DNA from 3 places in the Rhodococcus sp. Z6_132 genome. Region 1 is predicted to be linked to each of the others. Evidence: riboswitches for the same ligand, from Rfam matches in the RefSeq annotation. Region 1 holds a riboswitch; each other region holds the start of a gene.
The links. A riboswitch is a leader RNA that binds a small molecule or an ion and turns the genes downstream of it on or off. The one in region 1 is predicted to bind cyclic di-AMP.

Region 1 (7,712 bases):
GCAAGAAGGAGCTGATCGTCACCGCCGGCGGCAAGAACGTGGCGCCCGCCGTGCTGGAGGACAAGCTCCGCCAGCACCCGCTGATCAGCCAGTGCATGGTGGTGGGCGACCAGAAGCCGTTCATCGGTGCGCTCATCACCATCGACCCCGAGGCGTTCCCGGACTGGCTCAAGGCCCACGGCAAGCCCGCGGACACCGACGTCGCCAGCCTGGTGGAGGACGTGCAGCTGCTGGCCGACATCGAGGGCGCGGTGACCAACGCCAACAAGGCGGTCTCCCACGCCGAGGCCATCAAGAAGTTCCGCATCCTGCCGGTGGACTTCACCGAGGACACCGGTGAGCTGACCCCCACGCTCAAGCTCAAGCGCAACGTGGTGGCCAAGTCCTTCGCCACCGACATCGAGAGCATCTACACCACGTAGCTCGCCGCGGTCTGGCCGACAGCCCAGGCCGCCCCGCCGCCAGCACAGCGCCCCCGCGACCGACGTCGCGGGGGCGCTGTGCTGTGCCTGTCCCGGGGGCGCTGTGCTGTGCCTGTCCCGGGGCCGCTGTCCCCTGGCGCGGTGGGCTCAGCCGTCGATGAGGGTGCGCAGCCGCTGGGACAGCCGGTCCCAGCGCCAGTGCTCCGCCGCCCAGGTGCGCCCGGCCGCCCCCATCCGCGCGGCGAGGTCGGGGTCGGCCAGCAGTCCGCCGACGGCGCGGGCCAGCTCGTCCACGTCGCGCCCGTCCACCACCCGCCCGGTCTGTCCGTCCAGCACCGTCTCCGGGGCACCGCCGGAGCGTCCGGCCACCACCGGCAGCCCCGAGGCGGAGGCCTCCAGGTACACGATGCCCAGCCCCTCCACGTCCAGCCCCGCGCCGCGGGTGCGGCAGGGCATGGCGAAGACGTCGCCGAAGGTGTGGTGGGCGGCCAGCTCGTCGGCGGGCACTCCCCCGGTGAACACCACGTCCTGGGCCACCCCGGTGGCGGCGGCCAGCTTGTGCAGGGTGTCGGAGTAGGGGCCGCCGCCCACCAGCACCAGGGCGGCGCCGGGCACCTGCCGCTGGATCTGGGGCAGCGCGCGGATCAGCATGTCCTGCCCCTTGCGCGGCACCATCCGGGACACGCACACCACCACCGGGCGCTCCCCCAGCCCGTAGCGGGCGCGGAGCTCGGCGCGCGCGGCCGGGTCGGGCTGGAACACGGTGGTGTCCACGCCGGAGGGCAGGTGCTCCAGCGCGGCGCGGGGACCGAACGCCGAGGCGAAGCGCCCGCGGGTGTAGCGGCTGACGTAGGTGACGACGTCGGCGCTGTCGCCGATGCGGCGCAGGGCGCTGCGGGCAGCGGGCAGCATCGACCAGCCCACCTCGTGGCCGTGCGTGCTGGCCAGCACCCGCTCGGCGCCAGCCGAGCGCAGCGCCGGGCCGAGCAGCGCCAGCGGGGCCGCCGCGCCGAACCACACCGCCGAGCACTGCCGGTCCACCAGCAGCCGGCGAGCCCGAGCCAGCACGTCGGGGGTGGGCAGCATCAGCGTCCCGGGGTGGCGCACCACCTCGAAGGGCTGCTCGGCGTCGAAGCGCACGTGCGAGTCGCCCCGCCAGGACGGGGCGTAGACCACCAGCTCGTCGGCGGGCAGGTGCTGGGCGAAGGTGTGCAGGTAGGACTGGATGCCGCCCGGTCGTGGGGGAAAGTCGTTGGTCACCACGAGTGTCCGGCGCATCCTGAGCAGGCTAGTCCAGCGCCTGCTGCAGCCAGCGGCCCCACTCGACCAGCAGGGCGCCGAGCGAGACGCCGAGCACCGGCTGCACCGCGGCGTCGATCTCCGCGGTGGAGGGAGCGGGTAGTGCAGCGACGGCGAGGTACACCCCGCGCAGCGCGTCCTCGCCCCGGGTGGCGGCCAGGAACACCGCGAACGACCACGACAGCTGGTAGGCCAGCTCCACCTTGGCGCCGCTGGTGGTGGTGGCGAACTGGGTGTCCACGGGCAGGCTGTCCGGTGGGCCCGCCGAGCGCACCACCGCGGCCACGGCGGGTGCGCCGTCGGACAGCGAGACCCCACTGGCCCGGTAGCCGACGTAGTCGGCGAAGCCCTCGGCCAGCCACACCGGGGCCTGGGCGCTGGTGGCGGCCCGCGCGGCCACGTGGGTGAGCTCGTGGCGCAGCACCACCCGGCGCGACAGCGGGGTGAGCCGGCTCAGCGTGGCCGGGTTGAACACCACTCGCTGGCCACGGACGGTGCCCGCGGAGCGGTCGATGTTGTCCGCGATGGAGACTGCGGCAATCTCCCCCTCGGCGAAGTCCGGGCCCACCAGCGCGCGCAGCTCGTCCTGGTGGTCTGGCAGGAAGACCGCGGCGCGCTGCTGCCAGCCCGGCCCCCAGAAGTCGGTGACCGCGGCGACCGCCGGGCCGAGCTCCTTGGCCAGCAGGTCGAGGTCGGCGGCCCGGCTGGGGTGACCGAGCACCACTCCCTGGGGCACCACCCGGGCGATCACCGGGCCGAAGTCCCACAGCCCGCGCCAGGTGCTGCGGCCGTAGCGGTCGGCGGCGGTGTCGCTGACCAGCCGCCACACGTCCCCGCGGCGGGCCAGCACCACGCCCACCGGGCGGGTGGTGCTGGCGGCGTCCGCGCCGGCGATGGCGTAGCGCAGCACCACCGGTGGCGACCAGACCTCGTCGGCGCCCAGCCGCGCGGTCACTGCGGGGTCGACGGTGGGCACCGCCTCCTCGGTGATGTCGTAGCCCCAGTCGGCCAGCGGCACCTGGGTGAGGTTGGCGGCCCTGCGGGCCTCGGCGGCAGGGAAGCCGACGTCGGCACCCGTGTCGAACAGGGTGGCCAGCAGCGCGGAGTCGTTGCTGCGCACGGCGACGGCCCACTGGTCGAGCAGCTGTTGCACCGCCTTCTTGCGCGCGGCCTGGCTCGCCGCGGGCGGCACTGCGTTCTGCGAGGCGGTGGTGGTCAGCGGTGGGGCACCGGTGGTGCTGGGCCCGGACACTCCCGCGTCCCGCGACGTTGGGGTGTCCGACCGCAAGGCCACGACGGCCGCGGTGATCACCAGGACGAGCACGAGCGCCGCCAGCAGGACGCGCGGCAGCGCACGACTGCTCATCGGTCCAGCCTAGGACACCCCGTCGTCGTGGCGGGGTGTCCGTTCCGGTGGCCCGCGCGGATCAGTGCAGCGGAGTGATCAGTAGCGGCGAGCACCGGTGTAGGGCATGTTGCCCATCGGCGCGACCTTGACGGGCTGGCCCTCGGTGGGGGCGTGCACCATGTTGCCGCCGCCGGCGTAGATGCCCACGTGCGAGACCGGGCTGTAGAAGAACACCAGGTCGCCGGGCTGCAGCTGGTCGCGGGAGACCGGGGTGCCGCCGCCGGCCTGTGCTGCGGCGGTGCGCGGGATGGCGGTGCCGGCCTGGCGGAAGGCCCACTGGGTCAGCCCGGAGCAGTCGAAGGAGCCGGGGCCGGTGGCGCCGTAGACGTAGGGCGAGCCGAGCTTGCTCATCGCCGCCTGCAGGGCGGTGGCGCCACGACCCGAGCCGGCGGACCGGGTGCTGGCGACCGCGGGAGCGGCCGGGGCGACGGCCCCGCCGCGAACGGCCGCAGCGGGAGCCGCGGGCTGGCTGGCAGCCTCCGCGGGCGGCGTGACGGGGGTGGTGGGAACCGGGGAGACGAAGCCCGCCGGGACGATGGCACCGGCGTAGCGCACCCGCTCGGCCTCGGTGAGCGAGGCCAGCTTGGCGCGGACCGCGGTGGACCGGGTGCTCAGCTCGTCCTGCTTCTTGCGCAGGTCCGCCTGCACCAGGGCGGCGGCGTCGGCGGCGGCCTTGGCGGCGGCGTCAGCCGAGCGCGCGTCGGTGGCGGCGGTGGCGGCCTGGGCGGAGGCGGCGGAGAACTTCTGCACCCGGTCGTTGGTGTCCGCGGCCAGCACGTCCAGGCCCGACATCTGGTCGAGCAGGTCCTGGGGCGACTCGCTGATCATCAGCGCGGACAGCTTGTTCAGGCGTGCGCCCTGGTAGGAGGCGGAGGTGAGGGCGTCCACGGTGCCGCGGAACTGCTCCTGCTCCGACTGCGCCACCCGGAGGCTCTCCTGCGCGGAACCCAGCCGGGCCTCGGCGTCGACCCGCTGCGATTGCTTGGCGTCCAGGTCGACCTGCGCGCCCAGGAGCTGCTCGTTGACCACCTCGGCGTCGTGGCCCAGCCGGGCGAGCTCCTGCTCAGCCTGGGTCGCGTTGTCGGGGAGCACCGGGTCGGCGCTGGCCGGGGTGGCCGACATCGTGGCGATGGCCACCGCGGCCATTCCGGCGGCGAGGACGCCACGAACAGTGCGTGTGCGGGCCGTACGAGCTCGAGCTAGGGACGCCACAGGGCGAAGTCTCCTTGTATCCGTTAACCGCCTACCGAGTTAGCTGACGGGTTCGGACTGGACACAAACAGCCCTACAGCGCGGTCGCCCGTGACGGCGGCGAGCTGATTCACCCCGGAGAACTGGGTTCCCGGCTCGACTCCCCGACGGGTCGACTCGGCGGTGACCCCCAGTGCAATCCTCTTGAGACCGCTAACCCCTGGAAGGTCTCGGCCAGGTTACGGAATGGACATCCCCCGTGTCTACTGTGACCGTTTCGAGACGTGGGTGGCGTCGCTCAGCGGCTCGCCACGTCGAAGGTCATGCCGGCGCGGCGCAACCTGTCGAGCAGGGCGGTCCCCATGGCGCTGGCCGGGGTGAGCACGCCCGCCGCTGCAGGCAGCTGCGCGCGGTCCAGGGCCAGGCACAGCGCGCTCTCCCCCATCATCATCGCGGTCGCGGCGTAACCGGGATCACCCTGCGCGGCGACGGTGCACACGTACCGTCGACCGGTGGTGGTGCGGGTGTGCACCTCCATCCGGAAGTAGCCGTTGCGCTGCGCTCGCTCGGACGGGCCGCTGCCGGGGCTGGGCAGCACCCGGTCGAGCACCCAGCGGGCGGGGCCGAACATGAGCCCGGCCGCAGCACCCCAGGTGCCGCCGGCGATGGCCAGCGCAGCACCGGGTGAGACCACTGAGTCGCCGCAGCCGATCACCTCGCGGTAGCGGAGCGTGCGGCCGTAGGCCCAGCCCTGCAGCGCGTTGCTGCGCCGCACGATCCGGGTGTTGTACTGCGCCATGACGAACGGGGCCGTCCAGCCGCCCACCTCGGGGTCGCGGCGCACGAAGGCCTGGTCGGCCTCCTCGCCCAGCTGCGGCTCGGCGGCGCGGTCGGGGCTCATCGCGTAGGGGTCGGCCACGTGCTCGGCCAGGGACGGGTCGGTGCGCACCACGTCCACCTGGTTGCGCAGCGAGTCGATGGTGCCGCCGCTGAACCCGCCGCGGGCCGCCTTCACCACCAGCGTGGTGTCGGTGAGCTCGCCGGCGCCGTCCGCGCGGACCTGCTCGTGCAGGCTGAGCACACCGAGGTCGGAGGGGATGGAGTCGAAGCCGCAGGAGTGCACGATGCGGGCACCGGTGCGCGCCGCCACGTCGTGGGCGGCGGCCATGCTGTCGCGGACGAAGAGCACCTCGCCGGTGAGGTCGACGTAGTCGGTGCCCGCGGCGGCGCAGGCGCGCACCAGGGGCAGGCCGTACTTGGCGTAGGGCCCCACCGTGGTGGCGACCACCCGGGCGGCCTGGGCCACCCGGCCCACCGCGTCGGCGTCGGCCGCGTCGGCCACCACCAGCGGCCAGCTCTGCGCGGCCGGGCCCAGCCCCGCGCGAGCCGACTCCAGCCGCTGCAGGGAGCGACCGGCCAGGCCCACGCGCAGGTCCGCCGGGGCGTGCTCGGCCAGGTAGCGGGCCACGAGCTTGCCGACGAAGCCGGTGGCTCCGAACAGGACGACGTCGAGCTCCCGGTCCCCGGCGGGCTGCACCGGGGCTTCCGGCGCGGCCGGCTCGGTGGGTGCGGTCGGCTCGGTGGGTGCGGCCTGCTCGGACGGCTCAGTGGGCTCGAGGGGCTCGTGCTCGGTGTCTGCCATGCCGACCACCCTAGGGGGACAGGGCGAGCCGCCGCTGCCTCCACGAGGCGGCTCAGCCCGCGCGGCGGTCCGGCGCCGGCGGCGGGTCCTGGGGCACCAGCCGCAGGCGGGGCACCATGCCGGCCTCGGCCAGCACCTCCATGGCCCGCTGCTCCTCGGCCCCGATCTCCACCGCGCTGCGAGCGGGCAGCCCGGTGGTGGCCGTGGCCGGCGCAGGGAGCCCGGGGTGGCCCAGCAGCACGGAGATCACGCAGTCTCCGCACGCGAGGTCGCGCACCGCACACGTGTCGCAGTCGATCACCATGGTCCTGCTCCATCTCGCCGAGCGGTCGGGTGGCTCCTGACCGGCCTCGGCGCGGACGCTAGGGGCGGGCACCGACAAGAACCCGTGCTCAGCGGGCCAGCCACTCCAGGAGCACGTCCGAGGCGACGCTGTGCGCGCCCATCGCCCGCACCGACTCGGCCACCTCCCGGTCGGAGCTGGCCACCACCACCGGCCGGCCCTCCGGCTCGGCGGCGGTGAGCTCGCGGATGACGTCGTCGGCGATCACGCCGTCGGCGCTGAAGACCACCCGCACCCCGCGCGCCCACACGTGCCCGCCGCCGGAGACCACCGCCGCGCCGTCGAACACCACGGTGACTTCCGCCCGGGTCTGGGCGGCCAGCAGCGCCAGCGAGCGCACCAGCCGGTCGCGCTGGGCGATCAGCGTCAGCTGCGGGTACCCGGTCTTGCTCACGTTGTAGCCGTCCACCAGCAGGTGCACCTCCGGCAGCCGCAGCGCCCGGTCCAGCGCGCGCTCGTCGGGCAGCACCCGGCCGGGGGTGCGCGGCCGAGCGAGGGCGGCGGCCACCTGGTCGGCCGGCAGCACGCCGCGGGCGGTGGTCTGCGGGTAGATGCCCAGCTCGGAGCGCAGGCCCTTGCTCACCCCGGTGAGGGTGTCCAGCAGCAGCCGCAGCCGCACGTCGTCGGCGTTGCGGGCCTCCCCCGCCGCCAGCCGCGCCTGGTCGCGCTCGCGCTCGGCCCGCTCGGCCCTGGCCTGCTCGGCCGCCAGCCGCGCCTGGTCGCGGGCCCAGTCCGCGCGCACCTGCTCCAGCTCGGCCGCCACGCCCTGGGCGCGGCCCTGCTGGGTGGTCGAGGCGACCGCGGCGGCGTCCAGGGCCTCCCGCAGGCGCTGGCCCTGCTGGCGCAGCCGCGCGCGCAGCCGGGTCACCTCCTCCTCCAGCGCGGGGGCGGGGGCGGCGGCAGTCGCCTCCCGTGCCTGGGCCAGCTCGGCCGCCAGGCGCTCGTGGGTGCGCTCCGCCTTCAGCAGCCGCCCGCGCAGCACCGCCACCTCCGCCCGCAGCGCCCGCAGCTCGTCGATCTCGCCCGCCTCCGCCACCAGCTCGGCCGCCACCGGCTCGCCCAGCAGCAGGCTGCTGGCGGCGGCGGCCACCCGGTCGGCGGAGGCGGTGTCCAGCTGGTGGACCGTGCTGCCCCGCAGCTGCTCCACCACCGCCGCCCGGAAGCGGGGCTGGGTCCGCACCGCGGCCACCATCTGCCGCGAGCCCAGGCGTCGGCGCTTGGCCGGGGTGAACCGCAGCAGTGGTCGCAGCTCGGCGGGCACGTCGGCGGGGCGCATGGCGGGCAGCGCCGCGTCGACCAGGTCGGCCAGCCGGTCGAGCACCGCGGCGGGCAGCTCCTCCGGCCCGGCGTCGCGCAGGGTTTCGGTCACCGCTCAATGCTATTCACCGGGCAACGCCGCAGGTCGCG
Region 2 (7,712 bases), 690 kb from region 1:
CTCGGTGGCGCAGCTGTCCGCCCGCAGCCCCGCCGGCTGCGCGATGCACGCCCTCACCATGGACCACCTCACCGGCGGGCGCTTCATCCTGGGCCTCGGCGTCTCCGGCCCCCAGGTGGTGGAGGGCTGGTACGGCCAACCCTTCGCCAAGCCGCTGGCGCGCACCCGCGAGTACGTGTCCATCGTGCGGCAGGTGCTGCAGCGGCAGGCTCCCGTGGTCAACGACGCACCGCACTACCCGCTGCCCTACCGCGGGCCCGGCTCGACGGGGCTGGGCAAGTCGCTCAAGCCCATCACCCACCCGCTGCGCGCGGACCTGCCCATCTGGCTGGGCGCCGAAGGGCCGCGCAACGTGGCGATGACGGCGGAGATCGCCGACGGGTGGCTGGCCGTCTTCTACTCGCTGTCGCTGGCGGGCATGTACGACGAGTGGCTGGACGAGGGCTTCGCCCGGGCCGGCGCGCGACGCAGCCGGGCGGACTTCGAGATCGCGGCCACCTGCACCGTGGTGGTGACCGACGACGCCGCTGCCGAGCTCGCCCGCCTCAAACCGACGATGGCGCTGTACGTGGGCGGCATGGGCGCGCCGGAGATGAACTTCCACGCCGAGCTGTTCCGTCGGATGGGCTACGGGGAGGTGGTCGACGACGTCACCCGGCTGTTCCTCTCCGGGCGCAAGGAGGAGGCGGTGGCGGCGGTTCCGGACGAGCTGGTGGCCGAGACCGCGATCATCGGCGACGCCGAGCACGTCCGCGCCCAGGTGTGGCAGTGGGAGCAGGCGGGAGTCACCAGCCTGGTGGTCGGCTGCCGCGACACCGCCAGCATCCAGGTGCTGGGCGAGACGCTGGTCAACCCGGACCCTGCCGAGGCGGGGCCCGGGCCGGCGCCGGCCTAGCGGCCCTTGAACTGCGGCGTGCGCTTCTCCGTGAACGCCCGGGGGCCTTCCTTGGCGTCCTCGCTCTGGAACACCGACAGGCCCAGCTTGGCGTCGATCTTGAAGGCGTCGTTCTCGTGCAGGCCCTCGGTCTCCCGGATGGTGCGCAGGATGGCCTGCACGGCGAGCGGGCCGTTGGCCGCGATCATGTCGGCCAGCTCGTGGGCCTTGGCCAGCGCCTGCCCGTCCGGCACGACGTGGCCGATCAGGCCGATCTCCTTGGCCTCGGGCGCACGCACGTGGCGTCCGGTCAGCAGCAGGTCGGCGGCGACGGTGTAGGGGATCTGGCGGGGCAGGCGCACCGCGGAGCCGCCCAGCGGGAACAGGCCCCAGCGGGGCTCGGAGACGCCGAAGCGCGCGCTCTCGCCGGCCACGCGGATGTCGGTGGCCTGCAGGATCTCGGTGCCGCCGGCGATGGCGGGCCCCTCCACCGCGGCGATGAGCGGCTTGGTGAGCCGGCGCCCCTTGAGCAGCGGCTCGATGACCGAGAAGTCCGCGCCGCCGTTGTCACCGGGGTGCGCGCTGCTCATGGCCTTGAGGTCGGCGCCGGCGCAGAACGCCCCGCCCGCCCCGGTGAGGATGCAGGCGCGGATCGCGGGGTCCTCGTCCACCCGGTCCCAGGCCTCGCGCATGATCTGCATCATCGGGCCGGACAGCGCGTTCTTGGCCTGCGGCCGGTTCATCGTGACGACGAGGGTGGACCCCTGCAGCTCGACGAGGCAGTGCGGCGCCTCTGCGGTGGTCGCTTCGGTCGAAGTCACGATGGGCCTCCTGGCGGTGGGAACGCGGTCTGCTATTGCGCCGAACAGTAACAGGTTCTAGTTTGAAAATGTGGCCTACAACATAGCGGACCTGTTCGAACACGCGGTCGACCTGTTTCCGGACCGCAAGGCCCTGGCCTGCGAGGACATCGTCGTCAGCTACCGCGAGCTCGAGGAGCGCGCCAACCGCCTGGCGCACCACCTCGCCGCGCACGGCGTCGGCACCGGCTCGCACGTCGGGCTCTACACCCACAACCGGGTGGAGGCCATCATCTGGATGATGGCGGTCTACAAGCTGCGCGGCGTGATCATCAACGTGAACTACCGCTACGGCGAGCAGGAGCTGCGCTACGTGGTGCAGAACTCCGACATGGTCGCGCTGCTCACCGAGCGGGAGTTCGCCGACAAGGTGGCCGCGGTGCGCCCGGAGACCCCGACGCTGCAGCACGTGCTGGTGCTGGACAACGCCGACGGCGCCGCGGCGGGCACCGACTTCGAGGCCGCGATGGCCGGGGAGTCCGCGGAGCGCGACTTCGGCGAGCGCAGCTCCGACGACCTCTACATCCTCTACACCGGCGGCACCACCGGTCCGCCCAAGGGCGTGATGTGGCGGCACGAGGACGTCTGGCGGGTGCTCGGCGGCGGCGTCAGCTTCGTCACCGGCGAGGCGATGGCCGACGAGTGGGCCCAGGCGCGCGAGGGAGAGGCCTCCGGAGGGATGACCCGGCTGTGCCTGGCTCCGCTGATTCACGGCAACGCCCAGTGGGCGGCGATGCAGGCGCTCTTCGCCGGCGACACCGTGGTGCTGGTGCCCAAGTTCGACCCGGTCGCCATCTGGCACTCCATCGCCCAGCACAAGGTGAACGTGGTGGTGCTCATCGGTGACGCCATGGCCCGCCCGATGATCGAGGAGTACCTGCGCGGTGACTACGACGCCTCGTCGGTGTTCGCCATCTCCAGCAGCGCGGCGCTGTTCTCGCCCACCGTCAAGGACCAGTACCTGGACGCGCTGCCCAACGTGGTCATCACCGACGCCGTCGGCTCCTCCGAGACCGGCTTCAGCGGGATCGGCATGCTGACCAAGGACTCGGAGAAGTGGACCGAGGGCCCCCGCGTCAAGCTCATCCCCAACGCCATCGTCGTCAACGACGAGGGCAAGCAGGTGGAGCCCGGCTCCGGCGAGATCGGCCGGCTCGCCCGGGGCGGCTACATCCCGATGGGCTACTACAAGGACCCGGAGAAGACCGCCACGCTCTTCACCGAGGTGGACGGCAAGCGCTACGCCGTCCCCGGGGACCTGGCGCGCATCGAGGCCGACGGCACCATGACCCTGCTCGGCCGCGGCAACACCTGCGTGAACACCGGTGGTGAGAAGGTGTTCCCCGAGGAGGTGGAGGGTGCGCTCAAGGGTCACCCCGACGTGTTCGACGCACTGGTGATCGGCGTGCCCGACGAGACGTGGGGCCAGCGGGTGGCCGCCCTCGTCCAGCCCCGCCCCGGCACCTCTCCGGCGTTCGACGACCTGGACCGCCACGTCCGTGGTCAGCTCGCCGGCTACAAGGCCCCGCGCAGCCTCTGGCTGGTCGAGGAGATTGAGCGCCTGTCCACCGGCAAGGCGGACTACAAGTGGGCTCGGCAGCACGCCGAGCAACGACCTGAGGAGGACCTGTGCGCACCGCGCTCAGCGAACAGTTCGGCATAGAGCACCCGATCTTCGGCTTCACCCCGTCCGAGCACGTCGCCGCGGCCATCAGCCGCGCCGGCGGTCTGGGGGTGCTCGGCTGCGTGCGGTTCAACGACGCCGAGGAGCTCGACGCGGTGCTGACCTGGATGGACGAGAACACCGACGGCAAGCCCTACGGGGTGGACATCGTGATGCCGGCGAAGATTCCGCAGGAAGCCGCGTCCATGGACCTGCAGAAGCTCATCCCCGACGAGCACCGGGCCTTCGTGAACCGCACGCTGGACGAGCTCGGCGTCCCGCCGCTGGACGAGGACGAGGAGCGCAACGAAGGGGTGCTGGGCTGGCTGCACTCCATCGCCCGCTCGCACGTCGACGTGGCGCTGCGCCACCCGATCAAGCTGATCGCCAACGCGCTGGGGTCCCCGCCCAAGGACGTCATCGACCTGGCGCACGAGAAGGGCGTGCCGGTGGCGGCGCTGGCCGGCAAGGCCGAGCACGCGGTGCGGCACGTGGACAACGGCGTGGACATCGTCATCGCCCAGGGCTACGAGGCCGGCGGGCACACCGGGGAGATCGCCTCCATGGTGCTGCTCCCGGAGATCGTGGACGCCATCGGCGACCGCGCCTCGGTGCTGGCGGCCGGCGGCATCGGCTCCGGCCGGCAGGTCGCCGCCGCGCTGGCGCTGGGTGCCTCCGGGGTCTGGATGGGCTCCTACTGGCTGACCACCGCGGAGTACAAGCTCGGTGAGATGCCCGCCGACGACGGTGGGCCCTCCACGATGCAGCGGGCGCTGCTGGCGGCCACCTCCAGCGACACCGTGCGGATGCGCAGCTACTCGGGCAAGCCCGCCCGGCTGCTCAAGACCCGCTGGACCGAGGCGTGGAGCGCCGAGGGTGCCCCCTCCCCGCTGCCCATGCCGCTGCAGAACGTCCTGGTGGGGGAGGCGCACCAGCGCATCGCTCGCTCCACCGACCCCGAGGTGGTCTCCATGCCGATCGGGCAGATCGTGGGCCGGATGAACGAGATCAGGCCGGTGGCCGAGGTGATGGCCGACCTGGTGGGCGAGTTCGACGCGACGGTGTCGCGGCTGGACACGCTGCGCTGACGACCCTTGGCTGAGCGCTTCCCACCGGGTGGGGCTTCTAGGGTGACGGGATGATCGCCCCCGTCGTCAGCCCCGCCTGGTGGGACGCCCACCGCACCGACGTCGTGCTCGCCGACGTGCGGTGGTACCTCGACGGCCGCTCCGGCCGCGCCGCCCACGAGGCGGGCCACCTGCCGGGAGCGGTGTTCGTCGACCTCGACCGGTGCCTGGCCGCCCCGCCGAGCCCGGAGCAGGGCCGCCACCCGCTGCCCGACCCCGAGGTGTTCGCCGCCGAGCTGGGCCGGCTGGGCATCGGCGACGACGACACGGTCGTGGCCTACGACGACGCCGGGGGGCGCAGCGCTGCCCGCCTGGTGTGGCTGCTGCGGGCCACCGGCCACCAGGCTGCGCTGCTCGACGGCGGGCTGGCGGCCTACCGGGGTCCGCTGGAGACGGCGCCCGTCGGCCGCGCGCCCACCACCTTCACCGCCCGGCCCTGGCCGCGGGAGCGGCTGGCGGACCTGGACGAGGTGGTGGCGCAGGCGGGCGGTGGCGCCGGCGTGGTGCTCGACGCCCGGGCCCCCGAGCGCTACCGCGGCGAGCACGAGCCGGTGGACGCCCGGGCCGGCCACGTCCCCGGGGCGAAGAACCTGCCCACCCAGGCCACGCTGGCCGAGGACGGCACCTTCCTCCCGGCGGCCGAGCTGCGCCGTCGCTTCACCGCGGCGGGCGTGCGGGCGGGTGCGCCGGTGACCGCCTACTGCGGCTCGGGAGTGACCGCCTGCCACAGCCTGCTGGCTCTGGAGCTCAGCGGGTTGGGTGCCGGTCGCCTCTACCCGGGGTCGTGGTCGCAGTACAGCAGCGATCCCCGCCGCCCCGTCGCCACCGGGGCATCACCAGGTGGTGTCGTGGACCAGGAAAACTGCCTGTGACCTGGGACTTGTCGCCTCTCAGGGCGTGACGCAGGCCGCTTTCCGGGGCCGATTTCGGGGGTCCAGCCTGTGATCCGAGTCACCGATCCCGGGCTGCTGACAAAAGCGTCCCGTTTTGCGGACATGCCGGCTGACCTGCGGAAACGGTGACGTCGCGGGTCGCCGGGGAGGCGTTACCTACCCGAGACCTTGGCGCTGCGGGGCCTCGACGCACCCGTGCTCGGTCCGTACGTTCGTTTGTGGCCGGGAACAACCGGCCGACACCGGGCCCGCCGCGCTCAATCCTGTCCCGCGGGCATCCGGAACCTCCGATCTAACCAGGGACAGGGACGGAGGACCCACATCCAGGGGCACACCCGGGATGCCGGCCGGAACCGCTGATCAGCGGCTCTGACCTTGGGGTGAAGCCAGCAGGCCCAGCTCGTGGACCTGGTGGCCGGGCAACCTCTCAGCCCGAACCCGACAGCTGACTCCGCAGGCGCAGGGAGAGGATCTACCCATATGACTCGCAAGACCACCACCGCCTCCAAGCACTCCACCGGCGCCCGCAACGCCGCCAAGGTCGTCATCGCCGGCCTCGTCGTCGGTGCCCCGATGGCGATCTTCGCCTCGCCGGCCTCCGCCGCCGGCAACGACTGGGACGCGGTCGCGCAGTGCGAGAGCACCGGCAACTGGTCCATCAACTCGGGCAACGGCTTCTCCGGTGGCCTGCAGTTCACCCCGAGCACCTGGAAGGCCTTCGGCGGCTCGGGCTCGGCCCACAACGCCTCCAAGTCCGAGCAGATCGCGGTCGCCGAGCGCGTGCTCGCCGGCCAGGGCAAGGGTGCGTGGCCGGTGTGCGGCAAGAACCTCGGTTCGGGCAACGCCTCCGCCAGCAGCTCCACCGCGAAGGCCACCACCAAGTCGGCCCCCAAGGCGCAGGCCCCCAAGGCTGCGACCACGCAGAAGGCGCAGGCGCCCAAGGCCAGCACCGCCAAGGCGCAGGCCCCCAAGGCCAGCACCGCCAAGGCACAGGCGCCCAAGGCTTCGGCTGCCAAGGCGCAGGCCCCCAAGGCCAGCTCCGCCAAGGCCACCACCAAGGCGAAGGCAGCCAAGTCCAGCGGCAAGACCTACACGGTGAAGTCGGGCGACACCCTGTCGTCCATCGCCTCCACCCAGGGTGTGAGCGGCGGCTACCAGGCGCTGTTCAGCATCAACAAGGGCAAGATCAGCAACCCGAACATGATCTTCGCGGGCCAGACCCTGACCCTCGCCTGATCCTGCTCACCGGCTCGGCCTCGGCTGAGCCAGCTGAACCAGCACAGGACCCCGCCACCGGCAACGGTGTGCGGGGTCCTGTGCTGTCTGCGTGGACGGCCGGAGGGCGGTGGCTAGGCGGGCTCCGCGGCCAGGGTGGCGCCCAGGCGCAGCAGCTGCGCCGTCGCCGCCCCCAGCTCGAACTCGTTGCGCTTGGCCGCGGTGAAGTACCGGTGCAGGGCGTGGTCGGTGTCGATCCCCACGCCGCCGTGCACGTGCACCGCGGTGTGGCTCACCCGGTGCCCGGCGTCGGCAGCCCAGAACTTGGCGGTGGCCACCTCCGCGGTGCTGGGCAGGTCCTCCGCCAGCCGCCACGCCGCCTGCCAGAGCGTGAGCCGGATGGCTTCCACGTCGATGTAGGCGTCCGCCAGGCGCTGGGCCACTGCCTGGAAGCTGCCGATGGGACGGCCGAACTGCACCCGCTCCCTGGCGTACTCCGCGGTAAGCTCCAGCGCCCGCTCGGTGACGCCCAGCTGCAGCGCACAGATCCCGACGGTGCCGCGGTCCACCAGCCAGGTCAGTGCCGCCTCGCCGTCGGTGCCGAGGACCCGGTCGGCGTCCAGGCGCACGTCGGTCAGCTCCACCAGGCCGGCGCTGCCCCCGTCCACCAGCTGCTGGTCCTGCACCTGCACGCCGGGATCGTCGCTGCGCACCAGCAGCACCACCGGGCCGGCGTCGGTGGCGGCCGCGACCAGCACGGCATCGGCCACCGGCGCCCAGGACACCGCGGACTTGGCGCCGTTGAGCACCCAGCCGTCGCCGCTGCGCTGTGCCCGGGTGCCACCGGTGCCGGGCTCGTCCACCAGCGCCACGGTGAGCACCAGCTCACCCGCCGCGGCCGGTGCCGCCCACCGCTCGCGCTGGCTGTCCGTGCCCAGCTCGGCGATGGCCGCGGCGGCCATCACCACCGACTGCAGGTACGGCACGGGCGCCACCGCCCGGCCCAGCTCCACCAGCACGCTGCACTGCTCGAGCAGGCCGAAGCCACCGCCACCCACCTGCTCGGGGAGGGCGGCGGAG
Region 3 (7,712 bases), 570 kb from region 1:
CGTCACCGCCACCGTCCGCACCACCGACCGCACCGGGGTGGAGATGGAGGCCCTCACCGCCGTGGCGGTGGCCGGGCTGACCCTGCACGACATGGTCAAGGCGGTGGACCCCGCCGCCACCATGGATGGCGTGCGCGTGGAGACCAAGGACGGCGGCAAGACCGGCCACTGGAGCCGGCCGTGAGCCGCGCCGTGGTGGTGGTGGCCTCCACCCGGGCCGCCGGCGGGGTCTACCCGGACCGCACCGGACCGATCATCGTGGACTGGCTGCGCGAGCACGGCCACCAGGTGGACGAGCCCGTGGTGGTTGCCGACGGCGAGCCGGTGGCCCAGGCCCTGCGGACTGCCCTCGCCGCTGCCCCCGGCCTCGTCCTCACCACCGGTGGCACCGGCATCAGCCCCACCGACGCGACTCCCGAGCTCACCCGCGCGCTGCTCGACTACGAGGTGCCCGGGCTGGCCGACGCCGTCCGGGCCGCGGGCTCGGACGCAGTGCCCACGGCGATCCTCTCCCGCGGCGTGGCCGGGGTGGCCGGCCGCACCCTGGTGGTGAACCTGCCCGGCTCCACCGGCGGCGTCCGGGACGGGCTCGCGGTGCTGGAGCCGGTGCTCGACCACGCGCTGGACCAGCTGGCGGGGGGCGACCACCGGTGACGGCACACGTGGCGCGGGCGCTGGTGACCGAGGACGAGCTGAGCCTGGCCGAGCACGAGGCGCTGGTGGCCGAGCAGGCCGCTGGTGCGGTGGTGAGCTTCGCCGGGGTGGTCCGCGACCACGACGGGGGCCGCACCGTCACCGCGCTGGAGTACTCCGCGCACCCCACGGCGGGTGCGCTGGTGGCCGAGGTGGCCGCTGATGTCGCGGCGCGGGTGCCGGGGGTGCGGGCGGTGGCGGTGAGCCACCGGGTCGGTCCACTGGGCATCGGCGACGTCGCGCTGGCGTGCGCGGTCTCGGCCGACCACCGGGCCGAGGCGTTCCAGGTCTGCGCGCTGCTGGTGGACGAGGTCAAGGCGCGCATCCCGGTGTGGAAGCGCCAGGTGTTCCCGGACGGCACCGACGAGTGGGTCGGCTGCGCCTGAGCGCGACGGCCTGGCCCCACAACCTGGTGGCGCAGCAGAAGACCCCGGCACCGTGGAGGCTGCCGGGGTCTTCTGCTGTGGTGCTGTGGATCAGCCCAGGTGGAGGACCTGGCCGGGGTAGATCACGTTGACGTTGCTGATGGTGCCCTTGTTCAGCTGGAAGATGGCCTGGTAGCCACCGGAGATGCCCTGCGAGCGGGCGATGCCGGACAGCGTGTCACCGGACTTGACCGTGTAGGTGCCGGCCGAGGAGGTCGCCGCCTTGGTCGTGGTCTTGGTGGTGGCCTTGGTCGCGACCTTGGGGGCGGCAGCCTTCGGAGCAGCAGCCTTGGGGGCGACAGCCTTGGGAGCAGCCTTCGGGGCGGCAGCCTTGGGAGCAGCAGCCTTGGGGGCCGACTTGGTGGACGCCTGCGGGGCGCTGGCACCGGCGGTGGCCGACGCGTTGCCCGAGCCGGTCAGCACCTTGCCGCAGACGGGCCAGGCACCCTTGCCCTGGCCGGCGAGGACGCGCTCGGCGATGGCGATCTGCTGGGCCTTGCTGGCCTGGTTGGCCTGCGGGGCGTAGGCGTGGCCGCCGAAGGCCTTCCAGGTGCTGGCGGTGAACTGCAGGCCGCCGTAGAAGCCGTTGCCGTTGGCGATGGACCAGTTGCCGGTGCTCTCGCACTGGGCGACTGCATCCCACTGGCTGGCGGAGGCCGCCGAGGCGGGCGCGGCCAGCACGGTGAGAGGGGCGCCGACGACCATGCCGGTCAGAGCGACCTTGGCGACGGTGCGGCTGGTGGTGGTGGGCTTGCGGTGACGGCCTTGGGTACGGGACATCTGGGTGGATCCTCTCCATACGCGCCTGCGAAGTCAGCTGTCGGGTTCGGGCTGAGAGGTAGCCCGGCTTCCCCACCCGTGGCTCGAGTGGTTTCGCTTCACCCCAAGGACCTAGGCAGCAGATCTGCGCCTCGGCCCGTCGTTCGGCTGCCCGAACGTGGGTCCTCCGTCCCTGCTCCTGATGGTTCTCGAGGTAACCGGTTCCCACGGAGCAGGGTTTGGCGCGGCGGACCGGTTCGGCCGGGGCTGTTCCGGCCAGGGGGAACGGTACGTGCGGTGCAGGCTGCCGTCACCTCGTCCACTGTGGCCGATTTGTTACCTGTAACGCCCCTGCCACGGTTGACGATCCCGGCATAACTCCAGGTCAGGGCACTGACGCGTCTGTTCGTTGCGGACTCGTTATCCCGCCGTGATGTGACCGAGATCACGTTTGGCCAGACGTTTATCTGACTGTTATCCGCCCGCGAAAGGTGGCAGCACGTCGACGGTGCCGCCGGGGGGCAGCGGCCGCTCGCGGTCGCGGACGGCGACCTCGTCGAGCAGGAACGAGCAACGCTTGAGCACCTCGACCAGGGGCGGGTGTCGCTCCGCGAGGACGGCCAGCAGCGTGCTGAGCGTGGTGCCGGCCGGCGCGCTCACGATCTCGGTGGGGGTGCCCGCCGCGGCCCGCGCCGCGGCGAAGTAGCGCACCTCCAGCTCGATGGCGGGTGCGCTGGTCGTCGGGCTGGTGCTCTCCGGGGAGGCGCTCACGAGTCAGCCCCCGATCGCGCTCATCGGGCGGGTGGGCTGCAGGAAGCCGGGGTCGTTGATCCCGTGACCCGGCAGCTTGGCCCACATGGCGTCCTGCCAGCGCTGCGCGATCGCGTCGTCACCGGCGTCGGAGCGCAGCAGGTCGCGCAGGTCGGTCTCGCCGGTGGAGAACAGGCAGCTGCGGACCTGGCCGTCGGCGGTGAGCCGGGTGCGGTCGCAGTCACCGCAGAAGGGTCGGGTGACCGAGGCGATGACGCCGACCGTCGCGGGTCCGCCGTCGACCAGCCAGCGCTCGGCGGGCGCGGCTCCGCGCGCCTCGCTGTCGGGAGTGAGCGCGTAGGCGGTGCGCAGCGAGGCCAGGATCTCCTCGGCGGTGACCATCTCGCTGCGCTCCCAGCCGTGCTGGGCGTCCAGCGGCATCTGCTCGATGATCCGCAGCTCGTAGCCGTGCTCCAGGCAGAACTGCAGCAGCTCGGGCGCGTGGTCGTCGTTGATGCCCCGCATCAGCACCGCGTTCACCTTCACCGGCGTCAGCCCGGCGTCGGCCGCGGCCCGCATCCCGGCGAGGACGTCGGCCAGCCGGTCGCGGCGGGTGATCTGGTGGAACAGCTCGGGGCGGACGGTGTCCAGCGAGACGTTCACCCGGTCCAGGCCCGCGGCGCGCAGGGCCTTGGCCTTGCGGACCAGGCCGAGCCCGTTGGTGGTCAGCGAGATCTCCGGCCGCGGACGCAGCGCGGCGGCGTCGGCGATGATCCCGGCGAGGTCGCCGCGCAGCAGCGGCTCGCCGCCGGTGAAGCGCAGCTCGCGCACGCCCAGGTCGGTGACGGCGATGCGGATCAGCCGGGCCAGCTCCGCGCGGGTGAGCAGCTCGGAGGTGGGCAGCCAGTCCAGGCCCTCGGCCGGCATGCAGTAGGTGCACCGCAGGTTGCAGCGGTCGGTGAGCGAGATCCGCAGGTCCGTGGCGACCCGGCCGTGGGAGTCCAGCAGGGCCGAGGTCTGCGGGCGCGCCGGGTCGCGTGGCGGGGTGACGCCACCGCGGCCCGGCACGGGCAGGCCAAGTGAGACAACGGTCATGCGGCCAGCCTATCGAGGCCGACGAGGGGCAGCAGAAGGACAAAGGGACCCGCGCAGGGGCTGCCATGGATGGCTGTTCCGCACGCGCGGGTATAGCGTGCGATTCATGCCGCAGCTGAGGATTAGTGAAGCGGCGGCAGTGCTCGCCGTCAGTGACGACACCGTGCGTCGCTGGGTGGACTCCGGGGCGCTCAGCGCGCAGCGCGACACCGCCGGACGCATGGTCGTCGATGGGGCGGAGCTGGCCGCCCACGCCACCGCGCACGCCCCCACCACCACCGATCCGTCCGGGGTGGGGAGGTCGGCGCGCAACCGCTTCGTCGGGCTGGTGACCCGGGTGGTGGCCGACGAGGTGATGGCTCAGGTGGAGATGCAGTGTGGGCCGCACCGCGTGGTCTCGCTGATGAGCAGCGAGGCGGTGCGCGAGCTCGGCCTGGAGCCCGGCCGGGTGGCCGTCGCGGTGGTCAAGGCGACGACGGTGATCGTGGAGACCCCCGAGGGGCAGCAGTGACGGTGCGCCGGCGGCGGCGTCTGCGCCACGCGGTGCCCGCCGGGCTGGCGGTGCTGGCGGTCTCCGCGGCCACCGGGTGCAGCACCGGCGCCGACGGTCCGGGCACGCTCACCGTCTTCGCCGCGGCCTCCCTGCAGCCGGCCTTCACCCAGCTGGCCACCGCCTTCGAGCAGGCCCACCCCGGCACCCGGGTCAGCTACAGCTTCGCCGGCTCCTCCGCGCTGGCCACCCAGGTCGACCAGGGGGCGCCCGCCGACGTGTTCGCCTCGGCCGACGAGGCGACGATGCGGCGAGTGGTCGACGCCGGGCTGGTGACGGGCGCGCCCACCACCTTCGCCACCAACTCGCTGCAGATCGCCGTCGCCCCGGGCAACCCGCGCGGAGTCACCGGGCTGGCCGACCTGGCTCGCCCGGGCACCGCCGTGGTGCTCTGCGCCGTGCAGGTTCCGTGCGGGACCGCCGCCACGAAGGCCGCCGGTGCCGCGGGCGTGCGCCTCGCCCCGGTGAGCGAGGAGTCGTCCGTGACCGACGTGCTGAACAAGGTGGTGGTGGGGGAGGCCGACGCCGGGCTGGTCTACCGCAGCGACGTCACCACCTCGGGGGGCCGCGTCAGCGGGGTCGACTTCACCGAGAGCGGCGCGGCGGTCAACCGCTACCCCGCGGCCGTCCTCACCGGCGCCAAGGACCCCGCGCTGGCCGAGGACTTCCTCACCCTGCTCACCAGCGAGCAGGGCCGGACCGTGCTGGCCCAGGCCGGCCTCGCCGCGCCGTGAACGTCCTCCGTCCGGGGCGGACCTTCTCGGGCGTGCCGCGCTGGGTCTTCGTCCCCGCGGTGATCGGCGCGCTGTTCGTGCTGCTGCCACTGGTGAGCATGGTCGCCACGGTGCGCTGGAGCGAGCTGCCGTCCCTGGTCACCTCGCCGTCGGCGCTGGCCGCACTGGGGCTGAGCCTGCGCACCTCCGCCGCCGCCACCGTGCTTTGCGTGCTGCTGGGCGTGCCGATGGCCCTGGTGCTCGCTCGCGTACAGCTGCCGGGCCTGCGGGTGCTGCGGGCGCTGGTGCTGCTGCCGCTGGTGCTGCCCCCGGTGGTCGGCGGCATCGCGCTGCTGTACACCTTCGGGCGCAGGGGCCTGCTCGGGCAGCACCTGGACGCGCTGGGACTGCAGATCGCCTTCTCCACCACTGCGGTGGTGCTGGCGCAGACCTTCGTGGCGCTGCCGTTCCTGGTGCTGAGCCTGGAGGGCACCCTGCGCACCGCGGGGCAGCGCTACGAGGCGGCCGCGGCCACCCTGGGCGCGCGTCCGGCGACGGTGCTGCGCCGGGTGACGCTGCCGCTGGTGCTGCCCGGCCTGGTCTCCGGTGCGGTGCTCTCCTTCGCCCGTGCGCTCGGCGAGTTCGGCGCCACCCTCACCTTCGCCGGCAGCCTGGAGGGCGTCACCCGCACCCTGCCGCTGGAGATCTACCTGCAGCGCGAGACCGACGCCGACGCCGCAGTCGCGCTGTCGCTGGTGCTGGTGGTGGTCGCCGTCCTGGTGGTGGTGGCCGCGCGCGGCCGGGCCGGCTCGGGCGCGCTGTGACCGGCGGGCCGGTGCGCACCGGTGCGCTGGCGGTGCGTGCGCAGGTCGCCGCGCGCGGCGTGGAGCTCGAGCTGGAGGTGGGCGCCGGTGAGGTGGTGGCGGTGCTCGGGCCCAACGGCGCAGGCAAGTCCACCCTGCTGTCGGTGGTGGCCGGGCTGCTGCACCCCGACGAGGGGAGGGTGAGCCTGGACGGGCGGGTGCTGCTGGACACCGGCACGGGGACCCGGGTGCCACCGCACCGGCGCGGGGTCGCGCTGCTGGCCCAGGACCCGCTGCTGTTCCCGCACCTGAGCGTGGCCGACAACGTCGCGTTCGGCCCCCGCAGCGCCGGGCAGGGACGCCGCGCGGCCGCCACCGTCGCGGCGCGCTGGTTGGCGGAGGTCGGGGCCACCGAGCTGGCGGGGCGTCGGCCGGCGGCGCTGTCGGGTGGGCAGGCGCAGCGGGTGGCGGTGGCCCGGGCGCTGGCGGCTGAGCCCGCGCTGCTGCTGCTGGACGAGCCGATGGCGGCGCTGGACGTGGGCGCGGCGCCGGCCATGCGCTCGGTGCTGCGCCGGGTGCTGCGCGAGGAGGGCGGACGCAGCGCGCTGCTGGTCACCCACGACGTGCTCGACGCCCTGGTGCTCGCCGACCGGGTGGTGGTGGTCGAGGGCGGTCAGGTGGTGGAGGCCGGTCCGGCGGCACAGGTGCTCAGCCGTCCCCGCAGCTCCTTCGCGGCCCGCATCGCCGGGCTGAACCTGCTGCTGGGCACCGTGACCGAGCGCGGGCTGCGCACCACCAGCGGCACCGCCCTGGCCGGTGTGCTGGACGAGGACTGCCGCCCGGGGCAGCCCGCGGTGGCCGTGTTCGACCCGCTGGCCGTGGCCGTGCACGTGCAGCCACCCGGTGGCAGCCCGCGCAACGCCGTCCCGGTGCGCGTGACGGCGGTGGAGCCACGGGGCCAGCTGGTGCGGGTGCGTGCGGTGCAGGACGGCGGCGAGGTGCTGCTGGCCGACGTCACCACGGCATCGGTGGCCGAGCTGGACCTGGTGCCCGGGCACCGCGCGTACTTCGTGGTCAAGGCAGCCGAGGTCCGGGTGCACCTGCGCTGATCTGCCCAGGACTGGTCGTGGTGGGTCAGACTGGGACGGTGAGCACCGACCCGAGCGCCAGCGATCCCGAGGCCAGCAAGGACGCCGCCGCCGCCTGGACCTACCTGATGGACATGGACGGCGTGCTGGTGCACGAGGACACCATCGTCCCCGGCGCCGACGTGTTCCTCTCCGAGCTGCAGGCCGCCGGCAACCCGTTCCTGGTGCTCACCAACAACTCCATCCGCACCCCGCGCGACCTGCGCGCCCGGCTGCTGGTCACCGGCCTGGACGTGCCCGAGGAGTCGATCTGGACCTCGGCCCTGGCCACCGCGACGTTCCTGGACTCCCAGCGTCCCGGGGGCAGCGCCTACGTGGTGGGGGAGTCCGGCCTGACCACCGCGCTGCACGACGTCGGCTACGTCCTCACCGACCGCGACCCCGACTACGTGGTGCTGGGCGAGACCCGTACCTACTCCTTCGAGGCCATCACCACCGCCATCCGGCTGGTGGAGCGTGGCGCCCGGTTCATCGCCACCAACCCCGACGCCACCGGCCCCTCGCGGGAGGGCTCGCTGCCCGCCACCGGGGCGGTGGCGGCGCTGATCACCCGTGCCACCGGCCACGAGCCGTACTACGTCGGCAAGCCCAACCCGCTGATGATGCGCAGCGGGCTGCGCAGGCTGGGCGCGCACTCGGCGAACACCCTGATGATCGGCGACCGGATGGACACCGACATCGTCTCCGGCCTGGAGGCGGGGCTGCAGACCATCCTGGTGATGACCGGAATCTCCACCGTCGCCAGCGTGGAGCGCTTTCCCTACCGGCCCACGCTG

Region 2: linked by a shared signal. The riboswitch ahead of AC3YO9_RS13230 (transglycosylase family protein) and the one ahead of AC3YO9_RS16555 (NlpC/P60 family protein) in region 1 are both predicted to bind cyclic di-AMP.
Region 3: linked by a shared signal. The riboswitch ahead of AC3YO9_RS13790 (transglycosylase family protein) and the one ahead of AC3YO9_RS16555 (NlpC/P60 family protein) in region 1 are both predicted to bind cyclic di-AMP.

Annotation. Positions count from the first base shown of each region.
Region 1 covers NZ_JBYUNP010000003.1:708,017-715,728, reverse strand. The annotation lists gene AC3YO9_RS16570 (AMP-dependent synthetase/ligase) at 1-422, shown strand, start outside; gene AC3YO9_RS16565 (glycosyltransferase family 4 protein) at 570-1,700, opposite strand; gene AC3YO9_RS16560 (hypothetical protein) at 1,711-3,087, opposite strand; gene AC3YO9_RS16555 (NlpC/P60 family protein) at 3,166-4,266, opposite strand; cyclic di-AMP (ydaO/yuaA leader) riboswitch at 4,355-4,513, opposite strand; gene AC3YO9_RS16550 (saccharopine dehydrogenase family protein) at 4,619-5,962, opposite strand; gene AC3YO9_RS16545 (hypothetical protein) at 6,015-6,266, opposite strand; gene AC3YO9_RS16540 (NYN domain-containing protein) at 6,355-7,674, opposite strand.
Region 2 covers NZ_JBYUNP010000003.1:15,552-23,263, forward strand. The annotation lists gene AC3YO9_RS13205 (LLM class F420-dependent oxidoreductase) at 1-895, shown strand, start outside; gene AC3YO9_RS13210 (crotonase/enoyl-CoA hydratase family protein) at 892-1,695, opposite strand; gene AC3YO9_RS13215 (acyl-CoA synthetase) at 1,766-3,397, shown strand; gene AC3YO9_RS13220 (NAD(P)H-dependent flavin oxidoreductase) at 3,364-4,485, shown strand; gene AC3YO9_RS13225 (sulfurtransferase) at 4,539-5,396, shown strand; cyclic di-AMP (ydaO/yuaA leader) riboswitch at 5,693-5,891, shown strand; gene AC3YO9_RS13230 (transglycosylase family protein) at 5,898-6,653, shown strand; gene AC3YO9_RS13235 (acyl-CoA dehydrogenase family protein) at 6,767-7,712, opposite strand, start outside.
Region 3 covers NZ_JBYUNP010000003.1:133,257-140,968, forward strand. The annotation lists gene moaC (cyclic pyranopterin monophosphate synthase MoaC) at 1-184, shown strand, start outside; gene AC3YO9_RS13780 (MogA/MoaB family molybdenum cofactor biosynthesis protein) at 196-654, shown strand; gene AC3YO9_RS13785 (molybdenum cofactor biosynthesis protein MoaE) at 651-1,079, shown strand; gene AC3YO9_RS13790 (transglycosylase family protein) at 1,170-1,898, opposite strand; cyclic di-AMP (ydaO/yuaA leader) riboswitch at 1,905-2,095, opposite strand; gene AC3YO9_RS13795 (MoaD/ThiS family protein) at 2,352-2,648, opposite strand; gene moaA (GTP 3',8-cyclase MoaA) at 2,652-3,722, opposite strand; gene AC3YO9_RS13805 (TOBE domain-containing protein) at 3,829-4,233, shown strand; gene modA (molybdate ABC transporter substrate-binding protein) at 4,236-5,006, shown strand; gene AC3YO9_RS13815 (ABC transporter permease) at 5,003-5,809, shown strand; gene AC3YO9_RS13820 (sulfate/molybdate ABC transporter ATP-binding protein) at 5,821-6,897, shown strand; gene AC3YO9_RS13825 (HAD-IIA family hydrolase) at 7,005-7,712, shown strand, end outside.